Linked DNA regions of Ruegeria pomeroyi DSS-3. Each later gene encodes a partner of the first gene's protein in a complex. Links are inferred from orthologs where the notes say so. Each region holds a gene or a part of one and is shown on either strand. Other genes may lie near its edges. The genes, in order: pheS and pheT.

What was found.
Region 2: the proteins of pheS (region 1) and pheT are in contact, whole or in part, in a crystal structure (PDB 6P24), measured with the Escherichia coli proteins. The link is inferred for Ruegeria pomeroyi DSS-3 from one-to-one orthologs.

Annotation. Positions count from the first base shown.
Region 1 is NC_003911.12:3,800,408-3,803,623, forward strand. The notes cover bases 298-3,194. They hold pheS (phenylalanine--tRNA ligase subunit alpha), read right to left. Parts: upstream 2,335-3,194; coding sequence 1,261-2,334; downstream 298-1,260. Other genes in these bases: SPO_RS18200 (sulfatase-like hydrolase/transferase), read left to right, coding at 298-825; SPO_RS22955 (hypothetical protein), read right to left, coding at 834-1,280; SPO_RS18210 (AraC family transcriptional regulator), read right to left, coding at 2,440-3,194. Outside these bases: more of SPO_RS18200, read left to right, coding at 1-297; more of SPO_RS18210, read right to left, coding at 3,195-3,207.
Region 2 is NC_003911.12:3,692,673-3,696,007, forward strand. Bases 90-3,105 are described here. They hold pheT (phenylalanine--tRNA ligase subunit beta), read left to right. Parts: upstream 90-407; coding sequence 408-2,804; downstream 2,805-3,105. Other genes in these bases: SPO_RS17665 (lytic murein transglycosylase), read left to right, coding at 90-273; SPO_RS17675 (LysR family transcriptional regulator), read right to left, coding at 2,859-3,105. Outside these bases: more of SPO_RS17665, read left to right, coding at 1-89; more of SPO_RS17675, read right to left, coding at 3,106-3,335.

The DNA.
Region 1 (3,216 bases):
TTCTCCCGGCAAGAGGTGCGCGATGCGGTGATCCCCGCCTATATGGGGCTGATCAAACAGGCCGACGACCAGATGGGGCGGCTTTTCAAATGGCTCGAGGACACCGGGCGCATGCAGGACACGATGATTGTCCTGACCTCGGATCATGGCGATTTCCTGGGCGATCACTGGATGGGGGAAAAGACCTTTTTCCACGATGCCTCGACCCGGGTGCCGCTGATCATCTATGACCCGCGCCCCGAGGCCGACGCGACCCGGGGCAGCGTCTGCGACGCGCTGGTCGAAAGCATCGACCTGGCGCCGACATTCGTCGAGGCGGCAGGCGGAAAACCGGCGATGCATATCCTCGAAGGGGAAAGCCTGATCCCGATCCTGCACGGCGCGCGCGACCATACGCTGCGCGATCATGTGATCTGCGAATACGATTTCTCGGCCTCACCGATTGCGCATCTGAACGACATCTCGGTGCGGCAGGCGGTGATGTTCATGGTGGCGGACAAGAACTGGAAGCTGATCCATTTCGAGGCCGACCCGCGCCCCATGCTGTTCGACCTGAAGAACGACCCGCAGGAACTGGTCGATCTGGGCGGCGACCCGGCCCATGCCGATGTGATAGCCGGGATGTATGACAAGCTGTTCCGCTGGACCCGCCGCCAGTCGCAACGCACCACTCGCAGCGAGGAACAGCTGATCGCCATGCGCACCAAATCCCGCAAACGCGGGATCGTGCTGGGCATCTATGACGAGAACGAGACGCCGCTGGAACTGACCGTGAAATACCGCGACCGCAAGGCAAGGCCCTACAAGGACTATCTGAAGGGGTGAGAGCTGCGCTAGCGTCCATTCACGGGCGTAGGCTTCCCAATAGGAACAAGGTATTCGAAACCCCAACCCTCAATTTCGGTTCTTTCAAAGCTGTCTTTGCGCATCGCCTTGAACAGCGCAGAAACACGGTTATGAACGTCTTCTGGCCCAAGCGCGTTCATATCCATAGTCGATGCCTCCTGAACCATTGGCAGCTCTTTCAAAACTCGATCAGATGCGACAAGCAGCAACTCACATTTGATGCGGTCGTACGCTCGACGAGTTTCATCTGTTCTAAATTCGACGTGATCAAAAAGAGCCTCTAGAAACCGTTGGTATACACTTCGACGGCGTTCATTGAGAGACTCTCGACGATCCACGCGCTTTTGATTCCATAAGCTACTGCGCCGCCGACTATTGCGATCAAAGCTGTTACTATTGGAACCCAAGAAGCAATCACCGACTAAGCCCACCATGCAGGTTCGGCATATCCAGCGCGGCAAAGCCGTAGTGGCGCAGCCAGCGCAGGTCTGAATCGAAGAATGCGCGCAGGTCGGGGATGCCGTATTTCAGCATCGCCAGACGGTCGATGCCGATGCCGAATGCAAAGCCCTGATAGACATCCGGGTCGATGCCGCCGGCGGCAATCACCTTGGGGTGCACCATGCCGCTCCCGAGGATCTCCAACCAGTCGTCGCCCTCGCCGATCTTCAGCTGGCCGCCTTCCCAGGAACAGCGGATGTCGACCTCAGCCGAGGGTTCGGTGAAGGGGAAATGCGAGGCGCGGAACCGCAGCTCGACATCATCCACCTCGAAGAAGGCCTTGACGAATTCCTCGAGCGTCCATTTCAGGTTCGCCATCGAGATATCGCGGTCCAGCGCCAGGCCTTCGACCTGGTGGAACATCGGCGTATGGGTCTGGTCGTAATCGGCGCGATAGACACCGCCCGGACAGATCACGCGCAGCGGTGCGCCCATTTTCTCCATCGAGCGGATCTGCACCGGCGAGGTATGGGTGCGCAGCACATGCGGCGGGCGATTGTCGCCCTCGGCGCGGTGCATGTAGAACGTGTCCATCTCGGCCCGCGCGGGGTGGTGGCCGGGGATGTTGAGCGCGTCGAAATTGTACCAGTCGGTGTCGATGCGCGGCCCTTCGGCAACCGAGAAGCCCATTTCGGCAAAGATCGCGGTCAGCTCCTCGCGGGCCTGGCTGATCGGGTGCAGCGTGCCCTGGCGGCGGTTGCGCGCGGGCAGCGTCACGTCCAGCCATTCGCTGCGCAGACGCTCGTCGAGCGCGGCATCGGCCAGCGCCGCCTTCTTGGCGGCCAGCGCAGAGTTGATCTCGTCCTTGAGCGCGTTCAGCGCCGGGCCTGCGGTCTGGCGTTCCTCGGGTGTCATCTTGCCCAGTTCGCGCATCATCAGGGCGATCTCGCCCTTCTTGCCCACGGCGGCAAGGCGGATCGCCTCGATCGCGGCCTCGTCGGCGGCCTCTGCGATCTGGCCCAGATATTTGGCTTTAAGATCGTCCATGACGGTCCCCTGAAATTGGTCCAGAACCTGCTATCGGCCAATGGGCGCGATTGCAAGACAGGCTGGGTGGTTTGGCCCGGCTGTTTCCCGGATGCCGCGGCTGTCTCAGGTCATGCGCCGCATCATCGCGGCCATGGTATAGGCATTGGCATAGCCCAGTTCGCGGGCGACGCGGGCGGCGGGCCTGCCCTTGGCCAGACCGCGCAGCGCCGCCTGGCAGCGCAGGCGTTGCGCCCATTTGCCAAAGCTCAACCCGGTTTCCAGCTGGAAATGGCGACTAAAGGTGCGCCGGCTCATCCCCGCCTCGGCGGCCCAGTCGTCAAGGCTGCGGGGGCTGGCAGGCGTGGCGATCAACCCGTCGCAGACCCGGCGCAGGCGCGGGTCCGTGGGGTAAGGTAGCGCCAGTGGCGAGACCGGGGCGGCCAGCAGCTCGATCAGGATCAACTGGCTCAGATGCAGGGCGCGGGGTGGCATCGGCCAGGGATTGGCCATCTCGCAGAGCGCGGCGATGAGCTGCGCCAGCAGCGGCGAGATCGTGACCAGCCGACACCGCGCCAGCGCATCCGCGCGGGGCAGGCCTGCTCGGACATAGAGCGATTGCAGGCGTACCGCGCCGATCATGCGGATTTCGTGCGGTTGCTGTGCCGGCACGATCAGCCCATAGCCGGGCGGAATGGCATGGGACATGGCATCCGTCTCGGCCATCATCAGGCCCGAGATCGCATAGATCAGCTGATGCCGGGGATGGCGGTGCCGGACCGAGACATAGCCATCGCGATAGTCGCGCGCATAGCCGACCACGTCATGTGGCAGGGACTGCACGCGATCCGCCGAGGAACCCGGCAATTGGAACTGATCGTCACTTTGGCCCATTTGCGAAAT
Region 2 (3,335 bases), 110 kb from region 1 along the record:
TATGTGATCGGGGTCGGCCATCTGGCCGACCGCATCGCCGGCGGGGGGCCGATCCGGGGCAACTGGCCACGCGCCGACCGGGCGCTGACCTTGGACGAGCGGATCGAGCTGCAAGAGCGCCTGACCGCCGCCGGGTTCAACACGCAGAAGATCGACGGCAAGATCGGCCCGCTGACCATCAACGCGGTGCGCGACTATCAACTGGATCAGGGTCTGGCGCCTGACGGCTATGCCTCGTTGCGGGTGCTGGAACGTCTGCGCAGCGCTAGCTGACGGCCCGCGCATATGCGGTCCGCTCTTTTCCATCCTGACCTAATCCGCTAAAGCCGGTTTGACCAAAACGAACCTTGGCAGCAGCGTTCCGGAACCGGCGACGGGCTGACCCGCATCAAGGACAGGACGACGACATGAAATTCACCCTCTCCTGGCTGAAAGACCATCTCGACACCACCGCCAGCGTGGACGAGATCGCCGAGGCGCTGACCGATCTGGGGCTCGAAGTCGAAGGTATCGAGAACCCCGCCGCGCGTCTGGCCGGGTTCACCCTGGCCCATGTCAAGTCCGCCAGCCAGCACCCCGATGCGGACCGTCTGCGCGTCTGCGTGGTGGAAACCAACGAGGGCGAGAAACAGATCGTCTGCGGCGCCCCCAACGCGCGCGAGGGCATCACCGTGGTGCTGGCGAAACCCGGCGACTATGTGCCCGGGATCGACGTGACCCTGTCGGTCGGCAACATCCGGGGCGTCGAAAGCCACGGCATGATGTGTTCCGAGCGCGAGCTGGAACTGTCCGACGAACATGACGGCATCATCGAGCTGCCCTCGGGCGAGGTGGGCGAGCGGTTCATCGACTGGCTGGCCGAGAACGACCCGGCCAAGGTCGACCCGGTGATCGAGATCGCGATCACCCCCAACCGCCCCGACGCGCTGGGCGTGGCGGGCATCGCCCGCGATCTGGCCGCGCGCGGGATCGGCACGCTGAAAACCCGCGCCTATGCGCCGGTGCCCGGCGATTTCGACTGTCCGATCAAGGTGACCATCGACGAGGATACCCGCGACGGCTGCCCGCTCTTCACCGGCCGCCTGATCCGCGACGTGCGCAACGGCCCCAGCCCGCAATGGTTGCAGGACCAGCTGCGCGCCATCGGCCTGCGCCCGATCTCGGCGCTGGTCGATATCACCAACTACATGACCTATGACCACAACCGCCCGCTGCATGTCTTTGACGCCGACAAGGTCAAGGGCAACCTGCGCGTCCACCGCGCCGCGGGGGGCGAGACGCTCAAGGCGCTGGACGAGAAGGAATACACCTTTCAGCCGGGCATGATGGTGATCTCGGACGATGAAGGCGCCGAAAGCATCGCCGGCATCATGGGCGGTGACGCCACCGGCTGCACCGAGGAGACGGTGAATGTCTTCCTCGAAAGCGCCTATTGGGACAATGTGCAGATCGCGCTGGCGGGCCGCGCACTCAAGATCAACTCGGACGCGCGCTATCGTTTCGAGCGCGGCGTCGATCCGGCCTATACGCTCGAAGGGCTGGAGCACGCGACCCAGATGATCCTCGATATCTGCGGTGGCGAGGCCTCGACCGTAGTGATCGCGGGCGCGGTGCCCGATCATTCCCGCGCCTACAAGCTGGACGCCGAGCGGGTGCGGTCGCTGGTCGGCATGGACATCCCCGAAAGCGAGCAGCGCCAGACGCTGACACGGCTCGGCTTCCGGCTTGAAGGCAACATGGCCCATGTGCCCAGCTGGCGCCCCGATGTGCAGGGCGAGGCCGATCTGGTCGAGGAAGTGGCCCGTATCGCCTCGCTGACCAAGCTGGTGGGCAGGCCGCTGCCGCGCCTGACCGATGGTGTGCCCAAACCGGTGATGACGCCGCAGCAGCGCCGCCTGTCGATGGCGCGCCGCACAGCGGCCTCGCTCGGTTACAACGAATGCGTCAGCTATACCTTCATCGATCAGGCCTCGGCCGCTCTGTTCGGCGGCGGTACTGATGCGACCATGCTGGAAAACCCGATCTCGTCGGAAATGAGCCATATGCGCCCCGACCTGTTGCCGGGCCTGTTGGCGGCTGCCGCCCGCAACCAGGCACGTGGTTTTGCCGATCTGGCCCTCTTCGAGGCCGGGCCGGTGTTTCACGGCGGCGAGCCGGGCGAACAGCGGGCGCAGATCGCGGGCCTGCTGGTGGGCCGCACCGGGCCCAAGGACGTGCACGGCGCCGCGCGCGCCGTCGACCTCTATGACGCCAAGGCCGATGCCGAGGCGGTGCTGGCCGCGATGGGCGCACCCGCCAAGGTGCAGATCCTGCGCGACGGTGACGGCTGGTGGCATCCCGGCCGCCATGGTCGCATCTGCCTGGGCCCGAAAAAGGTGCTGGGGGTCTTTGGCGAGCTGCACCCGCGCGTTTTGCAGGCAATGGATGTAAAGGGCCCGGCGGTCGCCTTCGTGCTCTGGCCCGAAGAGGTGCCGCTGCCGCGCAAATCGGGCACCACGCGCGCCGCGCTGGCGCTGCGCGACCTGCAAGCGGTCGAGCGCGACTTTGCCTTTGTGGTCGATGCGGGTGTCGAGGCGCTGACGCTGGTCAATGCCGCCGCCGGTGCCGACAAGGCCCTGATCGAAGATGTGCGGGTGTTTGACGAGTTCATCGGCGGCTCGCTGGGCGAGGGCAAGAAATCGCTGGCCATCACCGTGCGCCTGCAACCGACCGAGACCACGCTCAAGGAAAAGGATATCGAGGCCGTCAGCGCCAAGATCGTCGAAAAGGTCGCCAAGGCCACCGGCGGCACCCTGCGCGGCTGATCCGTTCCCGGTACTTGATGAAAAGGCGCGCCAGGACGGCGCGCCTTTTGCGTTCTACCCTGTCAGGTATTCGGCCAGAATGTCGAACACCAGACGGATGCGCCGGCTGGTGTGCAACTCGCGATGTGCGGTCAGCCAGACCGGGAACAGCAGCGGTTCCATCTGCGGCAGCACGCGTTCCACGCCGGGTGTGGCGGCAGCCACGCCATCGTCCATCGGCGCGATGCCAAACCCCTGCCGCACGTAATCCCAGGCCACCACCCCGCTTTGCGAACCAAGGCGGAAGTTGGCGCGCGTCAGCGGCAGGCCCAGCGGCGTCAGATGGCCGAGCATCTCGGTCACATCGCCAAAGGCGATGAAATCATGCGTGGCCAGATCATCCTTGGTCACCGGGCGCCCGCGCCGGTCGAGATAACCGGAAGCGGCATAGAAATGCGCCGTTGCCTCGCGCACCAGCCGGGCGATCAGATCGGGCTGTTCGGGCCGCACGTGGCGGATGGCGATATCGGCCTCGCGCCGCATCAGGTCGCG